DNA from 3 places in the Enterobacter sp. PL_is379 genome. Region 1 is predicted to be linked to each of the others. Evidence: predicted binding sites of a transcription regulator. Region 1 holds the regulator's gene; each other region holds the start of a gene.
What was found. The regulator CRP, encoded in region 1, controls carbon source genes, mostly activating them, when cyclic AMP is high. The targets are predictions, from matches to a motif close to ATGTGANNNNNNTCACAT.
Positions count from the first base shown of each region.

Region 2: AC0TOY_RS15625 (sugar transporter) is a predicted target of CRP. The motif match lies at 2,823-2,840, and genes of this name have one in related genera.
Region 3: serC (3-phosphoserine/phosphohydroxythreonine transaminase) is a predicted target of CRP. The motif match lies at 1,756-1,773, and genes of this name have one in related genera.

Region 1 covers NZ_JBVPGT010000020.1:22,286-31,484, reverse strand. The annotation lists gene AC0TOY_RS02815 (cytosine deaminase) at 1-602, shown strand, start outside; gene tsgA (MFS transporter TsgA) at 621-1,805, opposite strand; gene ppiA (peptidylprolyl isomerase A) at 2,084-2,656, shown strand; gene AC0TOY_RS02800 (putative adenosine monophosphate-protein transferase Fic) at 2,763-3,347, shown strand; gene pabA (aminodeoxychorismate synthase component 2) at 3,378-3,941, shown strand; gene argD (bifunctional acetylornithine/succinyldiaminopimelate transaminase) at 4,028-5,248, shown strand; gene AC0TOY_RS02785 (YccS/YhfK family putative transporter) at 5,245-7,332, opposite strand; gene crp (cAMP-activated global transcriptional regulator CRP) at 7,390-8,022, opposite strand; gene AC0TOY_RS02775 (OsmC family protein) at 8,334-8,738, shown strand; gene AC0TOY_RS02770 (phosphoribulokinase) at 8,805-9,199, opposite strand, start outside.
Region 2 covers NZ_JBVPGT010000030.1:302,278-310,017, reverse strand. The annotation lists gene ptrR (putrescine utilization regulator PtrR) at 1-602, shown strand, start outside; gene AC0TOY_RS15640 (GNAT family N-acetyltransferase) at 556-1,038, opposite strand; gene AC0TOY_RS15635 (PhzF family phenazine biosynthesis protein) at 1,131-1,922, opposite strand; gene AC0TOY_RS15630 (PhzF family phenazine biosynthesis protein) at 1,950-2,738, opposite strand; gene AC0TOY_RS15625 (sugar transporter) at 2,916-4,112, shown strand; gene AC0TOY_RS15620 (MarC family NAAT transporter) at 4,169-4,834, opposite strand; gene marR (multiple antibiotic resistance transcriptional regulator MarR) at 5,090-5,524, shown strand; gene marA (MDR efflux pump AcrAB transcriptional activator MarA) at 5,546-5,926, shown strand; gene marB (multiple antibiotic resistance protein MarB) at 5,960-6,178, shown strand; gene eamA (O-acetylserine/cysteine exporter) at 6,211-7,116, opposite strand; gene ydeE (efflux MFS transporter YdeE) at 7,311-7,740, shown strand, end outside.
Region 3 covers NZ_JBVPGT010000033.1:392,316-400,055, forward strand. The annotation lists gene ycaO (30S ribosomal protein S12 methylthiotransferase accessory factor YcaO) at 1-890, opposite strand, end outside; gene AC0TOY_RS23180 (DUF421 domain-containing protein) at 1,018-1,710, shown strand; gene serC (3-phosphoserine/phosphohydroxythreonine transaminase) at 1,873-2,961, shown strand; gene aroA (3-phosphoshikimate 1-carboxyvinyltransferase) at 3,031-4,314, shown strand; gene cmk ((d)CMP kinase) at 4,500-5,183, shown strand; gene rpsA (30S ribosomal protein S1) at 5,295-6,968, shown strand; gene ihfB (integration host factor subunit beta) at 7,139-7,426, shown strand; gene AC0TOY_RS23210 (ComEC family protein) at 7,641-7,740, shown strand, end outside.

The DNA.
Region 1 (9,199 bases):
CGTATGAGGCCGGCATCGGCCCGCGCGTGACGGCCAGCCACACCACCGCCATGCACTCCTATAACGGCGCTTACACCTCGCGGCTCTTCCGCCTGCTGAAAATGTCGGGGATTAACTTCGTCGCGAACCCGCTGGTCAACATCCACCTGCAGGGGCGCTTTGATGACTATCCGAAGCGTCGCGGCATCACCCGGGTGAAAGAGCTGCAGGAGGCGGGCATTAACGTCTGCTTCGGTCACGACGACGTCTTCGACCCGTGGTACCCGCTCGGTACCGGCAACATGCTGCAGGTGCTGCATATGGGGCTGCACGTCTGTCAGATGATGGGCTATCCGCAAATCGACAGCGGCCTGAATCTCATCACCCACAACAGCGCCCGGACCTTTGGCCTGAGCGATTACGGCATTGAAACGGGAAACCCGGCAAACCTGATTATTCTGCCTGCGGAGAGCGGGTTTGAAGCGGTGCGCTGCCAGGTGCCGGTGCGCTGGTCGATTCGTCAGGGACGGATCATTACCACCACGCAGCTGGCGCAGACCTGGATCCAGATGGATACCGGAGGAGAAGAGGTAAGTTTCGCCAGAAACAGCCCCTCTGCCTAATGCAAAGGGGCGCAGGGTTTAGTGCGATGCCGCTGCCGCGTTGTGCTGGCGGTGGCGGGTCACAAAGCCCAGGATGAAGCACATGATGAACACCACGGCGTACAGACCGTTCGCGGTATGCAGCGCGGCCAGCGGGCCGCTGTGGGCAACGATCGGGCCCGTCACCACGAAGGTCAGCATGGTGCCGATGGTGCCACAGGTCAGAACGAAGTTAACCAGCTTCGGCGAGGCCACTTTGGTCTGCAGGGAGCCCAGGGTGATGATCGAGGTGTAGATCGCGCTGGAGAAGAAGCCCAGGGTCAGAATGAACCACGGCATATGTTCCGGGGAGCCGTTGATAAACAGGTACATCAGCACGGTCGCCAGACCTGCCAGTACGGTCAGAATGCGCTGCAGGTCGAAGAAGCGCAGGATGAAGCTAAACGCCCACATGCCGAACATGTAAGACATCCAGAAATCGCTCACCAGTTTACCCGCATCGTTCAGGCTCATGCCCAGACCTTTGGCGTATTCCGGTACCCAGGAGATAAAGCCCAGCTGGCCCAGGATATAGCACAGGGCGGCGATGGAGAGGAATAGCACGCCGATGCCCCACTTCTCTTTCGCGACGGGTTCTGCGGTGGTTTGCGCTTTCTTGCCCAGCACCGGGAACTCGCAGCCGAAGGTCAGAATAAAGATCGCCACGTAGACCAGACCAATGCAGGCATAGACCCAGTACCACTCGATGCTGCGCGCCAGCAGAACGGCCGCGACCATCGGGAAAATCATTCCGGCCATGCTGAAGAAGGAGTCGGTAAACAGCAGGCGCGCGCCGCGCTGGCGGCCTTCATACATATGGGTAATCAGGAACGTACCGATCGACATGGTGATCCCGCTGACCAGACCAAGCACGAACATCGCGGCTGAGAACAGCGCGATGCTGTGGCTTAGCATCAGGCCAGCCACGGCGGCGACCATCAGCACAAAGCCAAAACGCAGCTGGGTTTTCAGCGGCACGATTTCCATCAGCCAGGCATTCAGGAAAATAGAGATCAGGATCCCTGCGTTGAGGAAGGTGAAGGTATTACTCATGCTGGAAACGGGCAGCTGGAAGTAGTCTGCGATATTTCCCATCACCATCCCGGTGACGATCACCAACGCGCCGGTCAGGGCGTAGGAGAAGAAGCTGATCCATGTGAGCTTGATGCGATTGCTGTTAGTCATGTCTGGCCTGTTCAGAAAAAGAAAAGCGCCCAGGGGGCGCTGAGAGCGGGCAGATTTTAGACATTAAAGTGATCTATTCATATCTTTTAAGAGAAATTAGAACTTCATTGCATGTTTTTGTGTGATCTTGATCACACAAAAAGACCCTAAAGCCAACCGTTTGCGTGGTTACAACTGTTTCAATTTCGTAAAATTAGGTAAAAGGCTGGTCTCCGTTCATACTGCTCTTTAGAATCAAGCCATTCGCTTTTTATACTGCGCTTTGTTAAGGAATTCTCATGCTCAAATCAACACTGGCGGCTGTCGCAGCTGTGTTTGCTCTTTCTGCCGTTTCCCCTGCTGCGCTGGCAGCCAAAGGGGACCCTCACGTTCTGCTGACCACCTCCGCCGGGAACATTGAGCTGGAACTGAATAGCCAGAAAGCTCCGGTTTCTGTGAAAAACTTCCTCGACTACGTGAACAGTGGTTTCTATAACAACACGACCTTCCACCGCGTGATCCCTGGCTTTATGGTGCAGGGCGGCGGCTTCAACGAGCAGATGCAGCAGAAGCAGCCGAACCCGCCTATTAAAAACGAAGCGGACAACGGCCTGCTGAACAAGCGCGGCACCATCTCCATGGCGCGTACCGCAGACAAAGACAGCGCGACCAGCCAGTTCTTCCTCAACGTGGCGGATAACGCCTTCCTCGACCACGGCCAGCGTGACTTCGGCTATGCGGTCTTCGGTAAAATCGTGAAAGGGATGGACGTGGCCGACAAGATTTCTCAGGTGCCTACTCACGACGTCGGTCCGTATCAGAATGTGCCGTCAAAACCTGTCGTGATCCTCTCCGCAAAAGTTCTGCCGTAATTCTTCTGAACGCGGGCTTCTCATGCCCGCGTTATGTCGCCCTCCCTGCGAAAGCGCGTTTTGCTGCTTATACTTGTGGCAAACGGACTATTCAGGGAGGCGTTAAGTGAAAAAACTCACCGACAAGCAAAAATCCCGTCTCTGGGAGCAGCAGCGTAGCGTCAACTTTCAGGCCAGTTGTCTCCTTGAGAAAGGTAATGGTCCATCGGATCCCGACATTGAGACCCTTGAGCTTGGGCCTTCCGCGCCCGGGTTACCCCATCTGTGCCTTATTCACCGCCATCTCTACCGCAGAGAGATGAAGCGGGCAGGCGAGTTCCGTACCGATGATATATTCAAGGGTGATATTCCCTTCTGCCATTTCGAATACATCGAAAAAATGGGTAATGAGCTGATGGCGGCGCTGGAAAGCGAAAAGTATCTCGTGGGTCTTGAGAAAGCGGCGTTTGTTGACCGGGTTAGCCACTATTACTGCGAAATCAACATGCTGCATCCCTTCATGCGCGGCAACGGTATTGCCCAGCGCGTTTTCTTCGAGCAGCTGGCGCTCCACGCGGGCTACGCGCTGGACTGGCGCGATATCGATCCCGAACAGTGGGTGGCGGCTAACCGCAGCGGCGCAACGGGTGATTTAACCGCGCTAAACGCTATCTTTGCCAAAGTAGTGAGCGAAGCGCGGGAATCTGAGTAGAATAGGGCGGCATTTTTTTCGGGAGCCGCCATGATTCTGCTGATTGATAACTACGATTCCTTCACCTGGAACCTTTACCAGTATTTTTGTGAACTGGGTGCAGAGGTGGTTGTTCGTCGCAACGACGAGATCGATCTCGCCGATATCGAGACGCTGGCTCCTCAGAAAATCGTTATTTCACCGGGGCCCTGCACCCCGTCGGAGTCGGGTATTTCACTGGAGGTTATCCAGCACTATGCCGGCAGGCTGCCGATCCTGGGCGTCTGTCTGGGCCATCAGGCGATTGCCCAGGCGTTTGGCGCCACCATCGTGCGCGCCGCCAAAGTGATGCACGGTAAAACCTCGCCGGTCACCCACACGGGCACCGGAGTGTTCACGGGGCTCAATAATCCGTTAACCGTGACGCGCTACCATTCCCTGGTCATTGACCCGTCGACGTTGCCCGACTGCTTTGAGGTCACCGCCTGGAGCGATACGCAGGAGATCATGGGGATTCGCCACCGCGAATGGGATCTCGAAGGCGTGCAGTTCCATCCGGAAAGCATCCTCAGTGAACAAGGGCACGCGCTGCTGGCAAATTTCCTCCATCGCTGAATAACTGTTGCCTTGCTGTGATTTTTTATGCATATTTTGTGATTATATTTTCACAATCACTGTGACATAAAATGGATGGTCATGACATGGCAACTGAACAACCAGCAATTACCCGCGCGACATTCGATGAAGTGATCCTGCCGATTTATGCACCGGCTGAGTTTATCCCAGTGAAGGGAAAGGGCAGCCGCGTCTGGGATCAGCAGGGTAAAGAGTATGTGGATTTCGCGGGCGGTATTGCGGTCACGGCGCTGGGTCATTGCCATCCCGCGCTGGTTGAGGCGCTAAAAACCCAGGGCGAAACCCTGTGGCACACCAGCAACGTGTTCACCAACGAACCGGCGCTGCGCCTGGGACGTAAGATCATCGATGCCACCTTCGCCGAGCGCGTGCTGTTTATGAACTCCGGCACCGAAGCCAACGAAACCGCCTTTAAGCTGGCGCGCTACTACGCGACAACGCGCCACAGCCCGTACAAAACCAAAATCATCGCCTTCCACAATGCCTTCCACGGACGCTCCTTCTTTACCGTTTCCGTTGGCGGACAGCCGAAGTATTCCGACGGGTTTGGCCCGAAACCGGCTGATATCGTCCACGTGCCGTTTAACGATCTGCACGCGGTGAAAGCGGTGATGGACGACCATACCTGCGCGGTAGTCGTTGAGCCGATCCAGGGTGAAGGCGGCGTGACGGCGGCAACCCCGGAATTCCTGAAAGGGCTGCGCGAACTGTGCGACGAACATCAGGCGCTGCTGGTCTTTGATGAAGTGCAGTGTGGAATGGGACGTACCGGCGATCTGTTCGCGTATATGCACTACGGCGTGACGCCGGATATTCTGACCAGCGCGAAAGCGCTCGGCGGCGGTTTCCCGGTGAGTGCGGTACTGACGACGCAGGAGATCGCCTCCGCGTTCCACGTTGGCTCTCACGGCTCTACCTACGGCGGTAACCCGCTGGCGAGCGCCGTGGCGGGTGCCGCGTTCGACATCATCAACACGCCAGAGGTGTTGAACGGCGTCAGCGCGAAGCGCGAGCTGTTCGTAAAACACCTGCAAAAGATTGACGAGCAGTACGATGTGTTCAGCGAGATCCGCGGGATGGGGTTATTGATTGGTGCCGAGCTGAAGCCGCAGTATAAGGGCCGCGCGCGCGACTTCCTGCACGCCGCCGCTCGCGAAGGGGTGATGGTGCTGAACGCCGGACCGGACGTGATGCGTTTCGCACCTTCGCTGGTGGTGGAAGACAAAGACATCGAAGAAGGATTAACCCGCTTTGCCGCCGCGGTCGCGAAGATCGTAAAAGGTTAATACGCCGTCCGCTTCAACCTGCGGGTTAGCCAAATCCCGTGATGCGGACGCTGACGCCATGCCACCGACGAAATGGTGTGCATGGTGTTCAGATGCCCCAGTACGCGCTGCAAATGCTGTTCCAGGGTGCTCATTGGCCCGTGGGTTAACGTTTCCGGCGCTTCCAGAATGTTCGAATCTCCCGACTCACCCGGCGAGTCATACTCCAGACGCTGCTGACACCGCTGCAACGCAATTTCACACGACTGCAAATAGCGCTGCGCCAGATCCGGCGTGAGCATCGTGTGCTCGCGCGCAAGCGTGGTCATGGCGTTAATGTGCTCGACGATAAACTGGCTGTGCGTCACCCAGAGCTTCATGTCTGCCAGATAGTGCGAGTTAAAGCCCGGCTCCTGCATCGCCTGGTTGAGCGAGTTGAACAGGGCGTTGTGCGCCTGGTTGACCTTCATGCGCTGATACGCCAGCGGGGAGGGCTGCGGGTCGTCGCTCAGGATCAGGCGAATGGCCTGCTGGTCGGCTTCCAGCGCGTCGTGGGCGTTCTGGCGCAGCAGTCCACTTTGCCACTGCGGCCACAGCCAGACCATGCCGCCAAAGGCAATCAGGCAGCCGATCAGGGTATCAATCAGCCTGGCGACAATAAACTGTTCGCCATTGAGCGTGAGCAGCTGCAGGGTGTATACCGCCGTCACCGTAAACCCCACCATCGCCCAGCCGTAGTTTTTGCGGATAATCAGGTAGCTCACCAGCGTGATCGCCAGCATGCCTGCCAGAGTATAGCCTTCCGGCACGTGGAAGTGCAGCGTCACGCCCGCGATGATCAGCCCGGCCATGGTGCCGCCCGCCCGATGCAGAATACGCACCCGCGTGGCGCCGTAGCCGTTCTGGGTGACAAACAGCACGGTCATTAAGATCCAGTAGGGTTTCGGCAGATGCAGCGCCATGCCCATCAGGCTGGCGGTACTGAGCATCACGCTAATTCGTGCGGCGTTGCGCAGGGCGGACGATTTAAGAGAAAGATAGCTTTTGAGCGCGGGCAATAGCGGCAGCCGTTTCTGCTTATCCGCCATCAGGTCGCGGGGATAAAGCGGGCGCTGCGTGCGCAACACGCGGGCGATACGGCTGAAGTGCCAGGCGGCAAACTGGCCGACGGGGTTATCCGGATGCTGACGAGCGATTTTCTCCAGCGCGCCCAGCTGCTTATCCATGTTAAAGCGCGTCGGGTAGCGGTGATAGAGAATATCATCGGCCAGCACGCGCAGGCGTGCGGACACCGTCTGCGCGTTCCAGCGGATCACCGCTTCGGCGTGGCTGCGCTCGACCAGCTTTTGCACCTCCTGCGGGTGGTGCAGGCTAACGGAGATATGCTCCTGCAGATCCAGCCCGACCTGGAAGGTGCGCAGCAGCCGTTTGTACTCGTGGTTCTTGTTGGCGGCGAGCATATGAAGCTGCTGATAGCACTGGCTTATCAGATCCACCACCTTCTGCTGGCGCGTCAGCAGGGGCGGTAAGGATTTTTCCGGATCGGTATGCTGGGTCAGCAGGGTGTATTTGGCTTCGCAGTAATCCGCAAGCTGCACATAGAGCAGGCTCAGGGATTCACGCAGCGGCTGCTCCCGCCACAGCCAGAACCAGAACCAGTTAAACAGGCCGTACCATAATGTCCCCAGGGCGTAGATCAGCAGCGGCTCCCACACCGGCATATTCCCGGCGAGGCTCAGCGTGAAAATGGCCGCAATCAGCGACGCGGGAAGCAGGCGGGCGTGCAGCGAACTGATTTCCGCCGTGACGCCGAGGGTCATCGCCAGCACGGTCAGGATCAGCGGCAGCGGAATATCACGAGCCAGTAAAAGCTGTACGGCGAGGCTACAGCCCGCAAACAGGCAGCCGCCGATAATCAGGCGTTTGAAAAAGCGCTTATGCGGCGTGTCCAGACCAGCAATGTTGCAGCAGGCGGGTACAAGGGAAAACAGCAGGCCTTGCTGAAGATGCCCGAGGATCAGGCCTATGGCCACAGGAAGACACAACACCAGCGTTTGTCGCAGTGCGTAGTTAACTTCCGGGTGATAGATCAGCCTGCGCCACATGGGGAATAGAGACAAAAACGGCGTGACACCTTGCGATGGCACGCCGTTTAAGCGGAATTAACGCGTTCCGTAGACCACGATGGTTTTACCGTGGGCGGAGATCAGGTTTTGATCTTCCAGCATTTTCAGGATACGGCCCACAGTCTCACGGGAGCAACCGACGATCTGACCAATTTCCTGACGGGTAATTTTAATTTGCATGCCGTCCGGGTGGGTCATGGCGTCTGGCTGTTTCGCGAGGTTCAGCAGGGTCTGTGCGATACGGCCGGTAACGTCCAGGAAGGCGAGGTTGCCCACTTTCTCTGAGGTGACCTGCAGACGGCGCGCCATCTGGGAAGAAAGACGCATCAGGATGTCAGGGTTAACCTGAATCAGCTGACGGAACTTCTTGTAAGAAATTTCAGCCACTTCACATGCTGTCTTTGCACGAACCCAGGCGCTACGTTCCTGGCCCTCTTCAAACAGGCCCAGTTCACCGATGAAATCGCCCTGGTTCAGATAAGAAAGGATCATCTCTTTCCCTTCTTCATCTTTGATCAGCACTGCCACCGAGCCTTTAACGATGTAATACAACGTTTCCGCTTTTTCACCCTGGTGAATCAGCGTGCTCTTCGATGGGTACTTATGAATGTGGCAATGAGACAAGAACCATTCGAGAGTCGGGTCTGTTTGCGGTTTGCCAAGCACCATGCGCTGTTATCCTCTGTTATAAGCTGTCACCAGAGTCATCAGATGCATCCGGACTCTGGGGTTGCAATCGAATTCTTACCCATACCCTGGGAAGTCGGCTACCGTAACGTTTCGCAGCCAGTAAAGTTTGATGTCCTCTGCATACATGTGTAACGTCAATGTATTACTGTAGCATCCTGAGTGTTTTAGCATAGCTTTCGCCGCGTGTCTCCTGGTGTCTCGCTTCAGCATGATGCAGGTCGCCTTCCATTGCGAGAAATGTAACGCACGCGTAATCTGTCACCAAAAATGCAACGTTGGAGTTTAAGAATATGCAAGCGCGCGTGAAGTGGGTTGAAGGTTTAACGTTCCTGGGCGAATCCGCGTCAGGGCACCAGATTTTGATGGACGGTAACTCCGGCGATAAAGCGCCCAGCCCAATGGAAATGGTGCTGATGGCGGCAGGAGGATGCAGCGCTATTGACGTGGTGTCGATTCTGCAAAAAGGTCGTCATGACGTGACGGATTGTGAGGTTAAACTCACGTCAGAACGTCGCGAAGAGGCGCCACGCCTGTTCACCCATATTAATCTGCACTTTGTGGTCACCGGTAAAGAGTTGAAGGACGCAGCGGTCTCGCGTGCGGTGGACCTGTCTGCGGAGAAGTACTGCTCTGTGGCGTTAATGCTGGAGAAAGCGGTAAAAATCACGCATTCGTATGAAGTGGTCGAGGCTTAATTATTGGGGCATCGTGCGTGTTGATGCCCTCACCCTAACCCTCTCCCACAGGGAGAGGGAACATGTTCACGCAATCTGCTTCCCTTCCATCAGTCGCTCCACCAGCGGCGTCATGATGAGCTCCATCGCCAGCCCCATTTTTCCGCCCGGCACGACTAACGTATTCATGTGCGAAATAAACGAGCCCTGCAGCATGGCCAGTAGCCAGGGGTAATCAATGCCTTCGAGATTGCGGAAATGGATCACCACAAAGCTCTCATCAAGGGACGGGATACTTTTGGCGGCAAACGGGTTGGAGGTGTCCACCGTCGGCACGCGCTGGAAGTTGATATGGGTACGGGAGAACTGCGGCGTCAGGAAGTTGATGTAATCTTCCATGGAGCGCACCACCGAGTCCATCACCGCCTCTCGCGAATGGCCGCGCTCGCTCATGTCGCGCGTCAGCTTCTGGATCCACTCCA
Region 2 (7,740 bases), on a different contig from region 1:
TCGGCGCGCTGGAAAGCACCGCCGCCGTGCGCATTCCTGAAACGCTGGCGCAGTTTAACCAGCGCTATCCGCGTATTCAGTTTGCCCTTTCTACCGGGCCTTCCGGGACGATGATTGATGGCGTACTGGAGGGAACCCTAAGCGCCGCCTTCGTCGACGGTCCGCTTTCGCACCCGGAGCTGGAAGGCATGCCGGTCTACCGGGAAGAGATGATGCTGGTCACGCCTGCCGGGCATGCGGAGGTGACGCGCGCCGCGCAGGTCAGCGGCAGCGACGTCTATGCCTTTCGCGCCAACTGCTCGTATCGCCGACACCTGGAGAGCTGGTTTCACGCTGACCGCGCCACGCCCGGCCGCATTCATGAGATGGAGTCCTATCACGGCATGCTCGCCTGCGTCATTGCGGGCGCGGGCATCGCACTGATGCCGCGCTCGATGCTGGAGAGTATGCCGGGACATCATCAGGTTGAAGCCTGGCCGCTGGCGGAAAACTGGCGCTGGCTCACCACCTGGCTGGTGTGGCGACGCGGGGCGATGACCCGCCAGCTGGAAGCTTTTATAGCGCTGCTAAACGAACGTCTTCAACCAGCGCCTTCTCCATAAACAGGCTGAGCGGGTCGTCAACGTACGGGGCAAACGCCGGACGCAAATCGTATCCGCACTGTTCATAAAGACGCACCGCGGCATGCTGTTTGATGCCCGTCTCCAGCCTTACGGTATGACAATGACGGCTCAGGGCCTCATCTTCCAGGGCGGCCAGCAGCGTCTCTCCCAGATGCTGCCCGCGATGAGCCGGATCGATATAGACCCGCTTCATCTCCCCCGTTCCGTCACCGTTGAGCACGATAGCGCCACAGCCCACGGCGTGCAGCTGCTGGTCGCGAATGATCATCAGGATCAGCGAGGCTTCCGGCAGCGCAGCCAGATCGAGCAGATGATTACTTTCGGCGGGATAGAGTTCGCTCTGATAGCGGTCAAGCGCCGCGATCAGAGCGAGAATGTCCGGATGACGTGCAGATTCAGAGGTAATGGAATACATGGCAGGCTCCTTGCTTTTTTTATGAGGCTAAATTTCAACATAGCGCAGGCCTGCCAGGGTGCTACATAGTATTAACTTATCGCTCCGCCCTGTTAGCGCAAAAAGACGCGCCCTTTCAGATACAGGGTAGCCTGGCCGCCGATCAGCACGCGGTCGCCCTTCAGCTCGCAGCGCAGATCCCCTCCACGGTGCGACACCTGGCGGGCATTGAGCGACGTTTTGCCCAGCTTTTCACTCCAGTACGGGATCAGCATGCTGTGGGCAGATCCGGTAACCGGATCTTCCGGCACCCCTTCGCCCGGGCAGAAGAAGCGGCTGACGAAGTCATATTCTTCGCCCGGCGCCGTCACGCAGACCATCTTATCCAGCGGAAGCATGGCCCCAATATCCGGCGTTAACGCCTCCACCTGCTGCTGGCTCTCCAGCACCACCATGTAATCCCGACCCACGCGCACCTCTTTTGCCGCCGTGATGCCCAGGGCGCTAAACAGCACCTCGGGAGGATTATCCACAACCTCCGTCGACCACGCGGGGAAGTTCAGCGTCAGCCAGTCGCCGCTGCGTTTAACCGTCAGCTCGCCCACGAAGCGGGTGGTGAAGGTGATTTCGGTATGCGGGTAATCAAGGTATTCGAAAATGACGTGCGATGCGGCAAGCGTAGCGTGTCCGCAGAGGTTAATTTCATCCAGCGTGGTAAACCAGCGCAGCTCAAACCCACCGTCGGTGCGCACGAAAAAGGCGGTCTCAGACTGGTTATGCTGCTGCGCCATTTTGAGCAGCGTCTCGTCCGGCAGCCACTCTTCCAGAGGACATACCGCTGCGGCGTTGCCACCAAAGGTTTTGTCGCTGAAGGCATCCACCAGATAAAAATCAATTTCCTGCATTGTCTCTTCCTCTCTTGTTATGGCTATTTAGCGCAGAAAAACTGTGCCTTTCAGATAAAGTGTGGCCTGTCCGCTCATCAGCACCCGCGAGCCTTTCAGCTCACAGCGCACATCGCCACCACGCGCTGAAACCTGACGGGCAAACATCGTCGTTTTGCCCAGCTTTTCGCTCCAGTACGGGATCAGCATCGTGTGCGCGGAGCCGGTGACCGGGTCCTCCGGGACGGAAACGCCCGGTGAGAAAAAGCGGCTGACAAAATCGTATTCCCCCTCACCGCGCGCCGTCACGCTCACCTTATGCTCGCCCGGCGTCATCGCCGAAAAGCGTGGCGCAAGCGCTTCAACCTGCTGGCGATTATCCAGAACGATCAGCCAGGCGCGTCCTTTACGGGCTTCAACGTAGCGTCTGATACCCAGCGCCGAAAGCATCTCAGGCGGGGGCGTCTCTTCATGGGTTGGACATGCCGGGAAGTCCAGCGTCATCCACTCCCCCTCCCGGCTGACCGTCAGGCGGCCAGAGGCGGTTTCAAAGTGGATCCGCGAATCCGGGTAATCCAGCTCGGTAAACAGCACGTGCGCGGCCGCCAGCGTAGCGTGGCCGCAGAGATTGACTTCGGTGAGGGTGGTAAACCAGCGGAGCTCAATGCCCCCTTTACTGCAGACGAAAAAAGCCGTTTCCGACTGATTATGCTGCTGCGCCATTTTCAGTAAGGTCTCATCGGGCAACCACACTTTCAGCGGGCAAACGGCTGCCGGGTTGCCGCCGAACGAGGTATCGCTGAACGCATCGACCAGATAAAAATCAATCTCCTGCATTGTCTTACCGCCTGTTTTTATTATGTTGTTCTTTTATATTCAATGAAAACAGCGTTCCCGGCTACCGCTTTTATAAGGTAAATATTGAGATCTGCATCACATAATGGTTGAGTTTTCGCCGTTTGACGTTTTAAGATCGTCTCCTCTTCTTTACAGCAACGAATCTCCGACATCCCTATGACAACGAACACAGTTTCCCGCAGGGTTGCGTGGCTACGCGTGGTCACGCTGGCCATTGCCGCGTTTATTTTTAATACCACAGAATTTGTTCCGGTTGGGCTGTTGTCTGACATCGCTGAAAGTTTCCAGATGGAAACGGCTCAGGTGGGCATTATGTTGACCATCTACGCCTGGGTAGTGGCGCTGATGTCCCTGCCGTTTATGCTGCTGACCAGCCAGATGGAGCGGCGCAGGCTGCTGATCGGTCTGTTTGTCTTGTTCATTGCGAGCCACGTGCTGTCATTTATGGCGTGGAATTTTACGGTGCTGGTCATGAGCCGCATCGGCATCGCCTTTGCCCATGCGGTGTTCTGGTCTATCACCGCGTCGCTGGCTATTCGCCTGGCGCCGGCAGGGAAACGCGCGCAGGCGCTGAGCCTGATTGCTACCGGTACCGCACTGGCGATGGTGCTGGGTCTGCCAATTGGCCGCATCGTGGGGCAATACTTCGGCTGGCGTACGACCTTCTTCGCCATCGGTATGGGTGCGCTGGTTACGCTGGTATGTCTGATTAAACTGCTGCCCGCGCTGCCGAGCGAACATTCCGGCTCGCTGAAAAGCCTGCCGCTGCTGATGCGTCGCCCGGCGCTGCTGAGTATCTACCTGCTGACCGTCATTGTGGTGACGGCCCATTACACGGCGTATAGCTACATTGAACCGTTTGTGCAGATGGTAGCGGACTTTAGCGCCAATTTTGCCACCGTCTTACTGTTGATCCTCGGTGGCGCGGGCATTATTGGCAGCGTGCTGTTTGGCAAGCTGGGTAACCGGCACGCCTCCTTACTGGTGAGCAGCGCCATCGGCCTGCTGCTGGCCTGCCTGCTGCTGCTGATGCCCGCCGCGGGCAGTGAAAGCTATCTGGCGATCCTGAGCCTGTTCTGGGGCGTGGCGATCATGATTATTGGTCTGGGCATGCAGGTGAAAGTTCTGGCCCTGGCGCCGGATGCAACGGACGTTGCCATGTCGCTGTTCTCCGGGATTTTCAATCTGGGGATTGGCGCGGGCGCGCTGGTGGGAAATCAGGTCATACTGCACGTGTCGATGTCGGCGATTGGCTATCTGGGGGCTATTCCGGCCCTGGTGGCGCTTGTCTGGTCGGTGCTCATCTTCCGTAAATGGCCGGTGGCGCTGGAGGAACAGGGGCAGCACGGGTGAGCCTTCTTGCCGGGTGGCGGCTTCGCCTTACCCGGCAATCACATCAATGATAGACATCAATGATAGGTCTTAATAATTTCCAGCACGCCGTTAATAATAAACTGCACGCCCATACAGACCAGTAAGAAGCCCATCAGGCGGGAAATCGCTTCGATACCGCCCTTGCCTACCCAGCGCATAATGGCGCCAGAGCTGCGCAGCGACACCCACACGATAAGACCGATAATCGCAAAAATCAGCGGTGGCGCAACCGTCAGTACCCAGTCCGGGAAGGTTGCGCTGTCACGCACCGTCGACGCGGAGCTGATGATCATCGCGATGGTACCCGGCCCCGCCGTGCTCGGCATGGCGATCGGCACAAAGGCGATATTGGCACTCGGTTCGGTTTCCAGCTCTTCCGATTTGCTGGCCGCTTCCGGCGACTCATGCGCTTTTTGCGCCGGGAACAGCATGCGGAAACCAATAAAGGCCACAATCAGCCCCCCGGCGATACGCAGGCCCGGGATGGAAATCCCGAAGGTATTCATCACCACCTGTCCGGCGTAATAAGCCACCATCATGATGGCAAACACATACACCGAGGCCATCATCGACTGATGGTTGCGCTCGGCGCTATTCATATTCCCTGCCAGCCCGAGGAACAGCGCCACCGTCGTTAACGGGTTAGCCAACGGCAGCAAGACCACCAGCCCAAGGCTGATTGCTTTAATTAAATCCAACATAGTGCGTTGTTGTCCTTATCCATATTTAACACAGCAATTATAGGGTGAAAGTGTGACATTCAGCCATGGGTGCAACGTAACGATTATTTCCCTTCTGAAAAGATAACTGTCAGTTATCTATCTGATTTGAAAGACCTCAAAATAAGTTCATGAAACGTTTTAGCAATTCGTGGCATCGGCTGACTCATTCAGTTGACTTATACTTGCCTGAGCAATAATATCTGCCGTGACTAATTACTTGCCAGGGCAACCATTGTGAAAAGCACCAGTGATATCTTTAACGACGTTGTTCCGCTGGGTCGTCTTATTCATATGGTCAATCAGAAAAAAGATCGCCTGCTCAATGACTACCTGTCACCGCTGGATATCACCGCAACACAGTTCAAAGTGCTGTGTTCCATTCGCTGCGAGGTGTGTATCACGCCGGTTGAGCTGAAAAAGGTGCTCTCTGTCGATCTGGGCGCGTTAACCCGCATGCTCGATCGTCTCGTCTGCAAAGGATGGATAGAACGAAGCCCTAACCCGAATGACAAACGCGGCGTACTGGTGAAGCTAACCAGCGATGGCGCGGACATGTGCGAGCAATGTCATCAATTAGTAGGACAAACACTGCATCAGGAACTAACAAAAAACTTAACGGCAGATGAAGTGGCAACCCTTGAGCTTTTGCTGAAGAAAATCCTGCCGTAAACAGAAAAAAGAGGTATGACGATGTCCAGACGCAATACTGACGCTATTACCATTCATAGCATTTTGGACTGGATCGAAGATAACCTGGAATCGCCGCTCTCCCTTGAAAAAGTGTCAGAGCGTTCGGGTTACTCCAAATGGCACCTGCAACGGATGTTCAAAAAAGAGACCGGTCATTCATTAGGTCAATATATTCGCAGCCGCAAGCTGACGGAAATTGCCCAGAAACTGAAAGAAAGCAATGAGCCGATCCTTTATCTGGCGGAGCGTTACGGATTTGAATCGCAGCAAACCCTGACGCGTACGTTCAAGAACTATTTTGACGTGCCGCCTCATAAGTACCGAATCACCAGCGTGCCGGGCGAATCCCGATACCTGTATCCGTTAAAACACTGTAGTTAATCATCGCCTGTAACAGACGTAACCGAGGAAATCATGAAAGTTATCGCCTCCGCCGCCCTCGCCTTGCTGGTGCTGTTCTCCAGCCAGACCTTCGCGGAGCAAACCCCTCGTGCAACGCAGCAAAATAATCCTGATACGATGATTTTGCCGTCAGCACATGACCAGTCGCCTTATGATTTCAACCACATGGGTGCTGGTAGCGACAAATCCGACGAATTAGGCGTGCCTTATTATAATCAGCACGGCTTCTGATTCGTTTTTGCCCCGCAGATGCGGGGCTTTTTTTATGCCTTTTCGCTTACCCGCGTCGTCCGACGAACCCGCAGACCAAACACGTTAATGTACAGCCCGGCCATGATCAGCACGGCGCCCAACAGCTGCAGCGCGCTCAGCGTTTCATCCAGCAATATCGCCGCACTGGCAAGTCCTACCACCGGCACCAACAGAGATAACGGCGCGACGCGCCAGGTCTCATACCGCCCCAGCAGCGATCCCCAGATCCCGTAGCCCACAATGGTGGCGACAAAGGCCAGATAGACGAGAGACAGGATCGTGGTCATATCGATGTCGACCAGACTGTTCAGCATCACCGCCGGACCGTCCAGAATACTCGACGCCAGCAGAAACGGGATCACCGGGATCAGTGCGCTCCACACCACCAGCGACATCACCGCCGGGCGCGCCTCGTGCTGCATAATCAGCTTGTTGAAGATATTCCCGCAGGCCCAGCTCAGCCCTGCCGCCAGCGTCAACACAAACCCGAGCAGCGCCACATGCTGACCATTCAGGCTGGCCTCGATCAGCACCAGCACGCCGAACACCGCCAGGGTGATCCCCGCCAACTGTTTGCCCTGCAGACGCTCGCCAAACACGAACGCCCCGAGAATAATGGTAAAGAACGCCTGCGCCTGTAACACCAGCGAGGCAAGACCCGCCGGCATACCGAACTTGATGGCGCAGAAGAGAAACGCGAACTGGCCAAAGCTAATGGTCAGACCGTAGCCCAGCAGCAGTTTCAATGGGATCTTCGGGCGGGCGACAAAGAAGATGGCCGGAAAAGCGACCAACATAAAGCGTAAACCGGCCAGCATCAGCGGCGGCATGTTGTGCAGCCCCAGCTTAATGACCACAAAGTTGAGCCCCCATACTACGACCACCAGCAACGCCAGCAGCCCGTCTTTCCGCGTCATACCCAGCCCCTGAATTATTAATAATTTGTTAACACTTCAAGGTAACAGAAAAAAGTGCGCCGAGAGAAGATCATTATTTCTGGCAGGCAGCTGAAGCACTTAGGGATAAATCAGGTGCTATACAAGCCCCTTATGTCATGGTAATCCTGTTAACACACATCTAATAAAAGCATAAGCAACTGTCGGGCAGGAATATGAAACCATCTCTCAGGCGCTCAACCGCAGCGCTGCTGGCATCGTCATTGTTGTTAACCATTGGTCGAGGGGCAACGCTGCCGTTTATGACCATCTATCTCACGCGCGTCTACAGCATGAGCGTCGAGAATATTGGTTATGCCCTGACGATTGCGCTGACTATCGGCGTGGTGTTCAGCCTGGGATTTGGCATTCTTGCCGATAAGTTTGATAAAAAACGCTACATGCTGATCGCCATCGTGGCCTTTATCGCCGGCTTTGTCGCGATCCCGCTGGTCGATAACGTCACGCTGGTGGTGCTGTTCTTTGCGCTGATCAACTGCGCCTATTCCGTCTTTTCGACGGTGCTGAAGGCCTGGTTCTCCGACGTGCTCACCGCGAGCCAGAAAGCGCGCGTCTTCTCGCTGAACTACAGCTTCCTGAACATTG
Region 3 (7,740 bases), on a different contig from region 1:
AGGCTACGGCCCTGCAGCAGCTCGGTGACGGTACGCTCCAGCGCCACGCCGAAGTCCGGGTGCGCGCCGAAGGAGGCGAAGCAGGTGCCGTTGGTTGGGTTAAACAGCACGACGCAGATAACCGGGTACTTACCGCCCAGAGAGCCGTCATAGGCAAAGATTGGGAAACCTTCTGCTTCCAGCTTGGCGATGGACTCCACCACGCCCGGGTAGCGTGCCAGCACGTCTGCTGGAATTTCAGGCAGGCTGATGGATTCAGCGATGATGCGGTTTTTGATGTGGCGTTCAAAGACTTCAGACAGACCCTGCACGCGCGCTTCATTGCGGGTATTACCGGCGGACATACCGTTGGACACATACAGGTTGCCGACGATGTTCATCGGGATATAGACGGTCTGCTCGTCAGACTGACGGGTAAACGGCAGGGCGCAGATACCGCGATCCTCGTTACCGGACTGCAGATCGATCAGCATGCTGGCGGTCAGTTCGTTGTCCGGATCGTAGAAGGCACGCAGGCGAGCGTCGAGAATACCTTTCGGCAGTTCGTCGTCTTCCGTCAGCGGGAACCATTTTTCATTTGGATAGTGAACGAACGGGCCGTTAGCGATGGTCTCGCCCAGCCAGAAATCAGCGAAGAAATAGTTGGTGGACAGACGCTCAAAATACTCACCCAGCGCGGAGGCCAGTGCCGCTTTTTTTGTCGCGCCTTTACCGTTGGTAAAGCACAGGGCACACTCTTTGTCGCGAATATGCACGGACCAGACATGAGGCACCGGATTGAGCCAGGAGGCTTCTTCGATGTTAAAACCCAGGTCGGTCAGTTTCTGCTGGAAGCGAGCGATGGAATCTTCCAGGGCGGCGTCTTTGCCGGGGATAAACGTTTGAGTCATGGCGGTCACTTTTATCGTACGTAAAGCGCGCAATGATACGGGTTTTGCGTGACGGGTGCTATCTTCGGCGAAAATAAATGGCTGGACTATGCTTAGTGGCAGTAACTGACTGTTAAGGCATAGAAAAATGAAAGCATTTGATCTCCAGCGGATGGCGTTTGATAAAGTTCCTCCTGAATTTCTGGGCGAAGTGGCGCTGCGCAGCCTATATACCTTCGTACTTGTCTTCCTGTTTCTTAAAATCACCGGCCGTCGCGGCGTAAGGCAGATGTCGCTCTTTGAGGTGTTGATTATTCTGACGCTGGGTTCAGCGGCGGGGGACGTCGCCTTCTATGATGATGTGCCGATGGTGCCGGTGTTTATCGTTTTTGTCTCACTGGCGCTACTTTATCGTCTTGTCATGTGGCTGATGTCGAAAAGCGAAAAGCTGGAAGATCTGCTTGAAGGGAAGCCGGTCGTTATCGTCGAGGACGGACAACTGGCCTGGGAAAATGTACAAAGCGCCAATATGACCGAGTTTGAGTTCTTTATGGAGCTACGCCTGAACAGCGTTGAACAGCTTGGGCAGGTGCGTCTGGCGATCATGGAAACCAACGGGCAGATCAGCGTTTATTACTATTCTGACGACGAGGTGAAGCCGGGGCTGTGTATCCTGCCGGATATGCTCATTGAGCGTTTCAGAACGGTGCCTGAATCAGGCGAGTATGCTTGCGTAAGATGTAGCCATGTTGTGGCGATGCAGCCGGGGGATCGTCAATTATGCCCTCGCTGCGCAAATCCGGAATGGACGAAGGTTAGCCGGGCCAAACGCATCACCTGACAGCCATTTTGTCGGTTTTGTCTTAACGAGGCGGCAGATTGTTTTGTGTGACGCGGGGCACATTTCACGGGTCATAAGTTTTAGACATTGCGGCGCGTGTCACTGAATGATAAAACCGATATCCACAGTTATAACTTATGGCTTTTAGCGTGGTGAGGGGAAATGGCTCAAGTCTTTAATTTCAGTTCAGGTCCGGCAATGTTGCCGGCAGACGTGCTTAAACAGGCTCAACAGGAACTTTGTGACTGGAACGGTCTCGGTACGTCGGTGATGGAAATCAGCCACCGGGGTAAAGAGTTTATTCAGGTGGCGGAAGAGGCAGAAAAGGATTTTCGCGATCTGCTGAATATTCCCTCGAACTACAAAGTATTGTTCTGTCACGGCGGTGGACGCGGCCAGTTTGCGGGTATTCCGCTGAATATCCTCGGTGACAAAACGACGGCTGACTACGTTGATGCGGGTTACTGGGCAGCAAGCGCCATTAAAGAAGCGCATAAATACTGCACGCCGAATGTGATCGACGCCAAAGTGACCGTTGACGGTCTGCGCGCCGTGAAGCCAATGCGCGAGTGGCAGCTTTCTGATAATGCAGCGTATCTGCACTACTGCCCGAACGAAACCATTGACGGGATTGCCATCGACGAGACGCCAGACTTCGGCAGCGATGTCGTGGTTGCCGCTGACTTCTCCTCCACCATTCTGTCTGCGCCAATTGACGTCAGCCGTTATGGCGTGATCTACGCGGGCGCACAGAAAAATATCGGCCCTGCAGGCCTGACGATTGTTATCGTGCGTGAAGACCTGCTGGGTAAAGCACATACATCCTGCCCGTCGATTCTCGATTACACCGTTCTGAACGATAACGATTCTATGTTCAACACCCCACCGACGTTTGCCTGGTACCTCTCCGGCCTGGTCTTCAAATGGCTGAAGCAAAACGGCGGCGTGGCGCAGATGGACAAAGTAAATCAGCAGAAAGCTGAACTGCTGTATGGCGTGATCGACAAGAGCGATTTCTACCGCAACGATGTGGCGAACGCTAACCGTTCCCGCATGAACGTACCGTTCCAGCTGGCGGACAGCAACCTGGACAAAGTGTTCCTGGAAGAGTCCTTCGCGGCAGGCCTGCACGCGCTCAAAGGTCACCGTGTCGTGGGCGGCATGCGCGCCTCCATCTATAACGCGATGCCGCTGGAAGGCGTTAAAGCCCTGACGGATTTCATGATCGACTTCGAACGTCGTCACGGTTAATTTGCTGTTTTTCACCCCCGCAGCGCCCCTGCGGGGTTTTTATTATGTTGAGTTGAGAGTTTAGTTTTCATGGAATCCCTGACGTTACAACCTATCGCGCGGGTAGATGGCACCATCAATCTGCCTGGTTCAAAAAGTGTCTCGAACCGCGCTCTGCTGCTGGCAGCTCTGGCAAACGGCACCACCGTCCTCACAAACCTGCTGGACAGCGATGACGTGCGCCATATGCTCAATGCGCTGAAAGCGTTGGGCGTTCATTACACACTCTCCGACGATCGTACCCGCTGCGAAGTGACCGGCAACGGCGGCGCGCTGCGCTCGGGTGAAGAGCTTGAGCTTTTTCTGGGCAACGCGGGTACCGCGATGCGCCCGCTGGCGGCGGCCCTGTGCCTGGGAAGCAACAATATTGTGCTGACCGGCGAGCCGCGCATGAAAGAGCGCCCGATTGGTCACCTGGTGGATGCCCTGCGTCAGGGCGGCGCGCAGATTGACTATCTGGAGCAGGAAAACTATCCGCCACTGCGTCTGCGCGGCGGTTTTACCGGCGGTCACGTCGAGGTTGACGGCAGCGTCTCCAGCCAGTTCCTGACGGCACTGCTGATGACCGCGCCGCTGGCCCCGCAGGATACAGTTATCACGATTAAAGGCGAGCTGGTCTCCAAACCGTACATTGATATCACGCTGCACCTGATGAAAACCTTCGGCGTTGAGGTAGAAAACCAGTCTTATCAGCGCTTCGTGGTGCGCGGGGCACAGCAGTACCAGTCTCCGGGCAACTACCTGGTTGAAGGGGATGCGTCATCCGCGTCCTACTTCCTGGCCGCGGGTGCGATTAAGGGCGGAACGGTAAAAGTGACCGGTATTGGCCGTAACAGCGTGCAGGGCGACATCCGTTTTGCGGACGTGCTGGAAAAAATGGGCGCCATTGTCACCTGGGGCGATGACTTTATCTCCTGTACCCACGGTGAGCTGAACGCCATCGACATGGACATGAACCATATCCCGGATGCGGCGATGACCATTGCCACGGCGGCGCTGTTCGCCAAAGGCACGACCACGCTGCGTAACATCTACAACTGGCGCGTAAAAGAGACGGACCGCCTGTTCGCGATGGCGACAGAGCTGCGAAAAGTCGGTGCCGAGGTGGAAGAGGGCGAAGACTACATTCGCGTCACGCCTCCTGCAAAACTGCAGTTTGCGGAAATCGGAACCTATAACGATCACCGTATGGCGATGTGCTTCTCGCTGGTGGCGCTGTCAGATACGCCTGTCACGATCCTTGACCCGAAATGTACCGCGAAAACCTTCCCGGACTACTTCGAACAGCTGGCACGCATTAGCACGCTGGCCTGATAACGCCTTGCCGCATCACCCGATGCGGCATTTGCTTACGCTTCATTACGAACACCTCCGCTCATTTCTTCTACACTCTGCTTCAATCATTCCGTAATTTGCACGCAAAGGTAACAGTTGCGCACGTTGGCGCGTATAATGCGCGGCGTTCATGTAAACGGTATGCCTTATTTAAGGAGAAAAAGATGACGGCAATTGCCCCGGTAATCACCATTGATGGGCCGAGTGGCGCAGGGAAAGGGACTCTGTGCAAAGCGATGGCGGAAGCATTGCAATGGCATCTTTTAGATTCGGGAGCAATCTATCGCGTGCTGGCGCTGGCCGCGCTGCATCATCACGTGGATGTCGCGTCTGAAGAGGCGCTGGTTCCGCTGGCTGCGCATCTGGATGTGCGCTTCGTGTCAACCGATGGCAACCTGGAAGTCATCCTTGAAGGGGAAGACGTGAGCGGGGAAATCCGTACTCAGGAAGTGGCGAATGCGGCCTCGCAGGTCGCGGCCTTCCCGCGCGTTCGCGAGGCGCTGTTGCGTCGTCAGCGCGCGTTTCGTGAAGCCCCGGGTCTGATCGCGGACGGACGTGATATGGGAACCGTGGTCTTCCCTGATGCACCTGTGAAAATTTTCCTTGACGCCTCTTCGGAAGAACGTGCGCAACGCCGCATGCTTCAGTTGCAGGAAAAGGGGTTTAGTGTTAACTTTGATCGCCTTTTATCCGAGATAAAAGAGCGCGATGACCGCGATCGTAACCGCGCCGTCGCCCCACTTGTTCCAGCAGAAGATGCATTAGTTCTGGATTCAACCAGTTTAACTATTGAGCAAGTGATTGAAAAAGCGCTACAATATGCGCGCCAAAAACTGGCACTCGCGTAATCGCGACCGATTTAGCAGTACCCCCGCTGCAATGGATTGACGGCGGGTATGTGAAACAACCCCATCCGGCACGGAGCCAGGTGGACGTTAATATTAACCTGAAGATTAAACATGACTGAATCTTTTGCTCAACTGTTTGAAGAATCCTTAAAAGAAATCGAAACCCGCCCGGGTTCCATCGTTCGCGGTGTTGTTGTTGCTATCGACAAAGACGTAGTACTGGTTGACGCCGGTCTGAAATCTGAGTCCGCCATTCCGGCAGAGCAGTTCAAAAACGCCCAGGGCGAGCTGGAAATCCAGGTTGGCGACGAAGTTGACGTTGCTCTGGACGCAGTAGAAGACGGCTTCGGTGAAACCCTGCTTTCTCGTGAGAAAGCGAAACGTCACGAAGCATGGATCACGCTGGAAAAAGCTTACGAAGAAGCTGAAACTGTGGTCGGTGTTATCAACGGCAAAGTTAAAGGTGGCTTCACTGTTGAGCTGAATGGTATTCGTGCGTTCCTGCCAGGTTCTCTGGTAGACGTTCGTCCAGTTCGTGACACTCTGCACCTGGAAGGCAAAGAGCTTGAGTTCAAAGTAATCAAGCTGGACCAGAAGCGTAACAACGTTGTTGTTTCCCGTCGTGCCGTTATCGAATCCGAAAACAGCGCGGAACGCGATCAGCTGCTGGAAAACCTGCAGGAAGGCATGGAAGTCAAAGGTATCGTTAAGAACCTCACTGACTACGGCGCATTCGTTGACCTGGGCGGCGTTGATGGCCTGCTGCACATCACCGACATGGCGTGGAAACGCGTTAAGCACCCAAGCGAAATCGTGAACGTGGGCGACGAAATCACTGTTAAAGTGCTGAAGTTCGACCGCGAGCGTACTCGTGTATCCCTCGGCCTGAAACAGCTGGGCGAAGATCCATGGGTAGCTATCGCTAAGCGTTACCCAGAAGGTACTAAACTGACTGGTCGCGTAACCAACCTGACTGACTACGGCTGCTTCGTTGAAATCGAAGAAGGCGTTGAAGGTCTGGTGCACGTTTCCGAAATGGACTGGACCAACAAAAACATCCACCCATCCAAAGTTGTTAACGTTGGTGATGTAGTGGAAGTGATGGTTCTGGATATCGACGAAGAACGTCGTCGTATCTCCCTGGGCCTGAAACAGTGCAAAAACAACCCATGGCAGCAGTTCGCGGAAACCCACAACAAGGGCGACCGTGTTGAAGGTAAAATCAAGTCTATCACTGACTTCGGTATCTTCATCGGCCTGGACGGCGGCATCGATGGCCTGGTTCACCTGTCTGACATCTCCTGGAACGTTGCAGGCGAAGAAGCAGTTCGTGAATACAAAAAAGGCGACGAAATCGCTGCAGTTGTTCTGCAGGTTGACGCAGAGCGTGAGCGTATCTCCCTGGGCGTTAAACAGCTCGCAGAAGATCCGTTCAACAACTGGGTTGCACTGAACAAGAAAGGCGCAATCGTAAACGGTAAAGTAACTGCAGTTGACGCTAAAGGCGCAACCGTAGAACTGGCTGACGGCGTTGAAGGTTACCTGCGCGCTTCTGAAGCTTCACGTGATCGCGTTGAAGATGCCACTCTGGTTCTGAACGTTGGCGACGACGTTGAAGCTAAGTTCACCGGTGTTGACCGTAAGAACCGTGCAATCAGCCTGTCTGTTCGTGCTAAAGACGAAGCTGATGAGAAAGATGCAATCGCAACTGTTAACAAACAGGAAGATGCAAACTTCTCTAACAACGCAATGGCTGAAGCTTTCAAAGCAGCTAAAGGCGAGTAATATCAGGTTCTCAGCATCAGTTGCGCTGTAACGCATTTACAGCGCGAAGGATGAGGAGCAAACTTGACAGATTGCAGGATTCGTCCTGTAATCAATAACAAAGGGCGGCTACGGCCGCCCTTGTTTAATGAGCTGTTCAGCTAATTGGTTTGAAAGGAACCGGAGGAATCATGACCAAGTCAGAATTGATTGAAAGACTTGCCAGTCAGCAACCGCATATCCCTGCCAAGGCAGTGGAAGATGCCGTAAAAGAGATGCTGGAGCATATGGCCTCCACTCTTGCCCAGGGCGAGCGCATTGAAATCCGCGGTTTCGGTAGTTTTTCTCTGCACTATCGTGCTCCACGTACCGGGCGTAACCCGAAAACTGGCGATAAAGTCGAGCTGGAAGGTAAGTACGTTCCACACTTTAAGCCGGGTAAAGAACTGCGCGATCGCGCCAATATTTACGGCAACTGAGTTTAGCCAGCCGGTTAAACTGGGTTCGAAAGAAAGCACCTGCGGGTGCTTTTTTTGTCTCTGTCGCTTTCATTCTGAAGGTGCCCCGCATTTTTCGTTTCGTTTTCTGCAACCCGTTAAATACCTTGCTGCGCTTGCTGTAAATCGCATCCTTCACACCTGACGACCCGCTCAACCTGCTTGCATACTGCCACCCTGAAACAGGGAGGTAGCAATGGGAATTCCCGCGCTTAGCGTCTGCGCCATTCTGGCGATAGTTCCGTTACTCTGGTTACCTGAACTGCCATCACCTTACACCGTGTGGGTCATGGTGG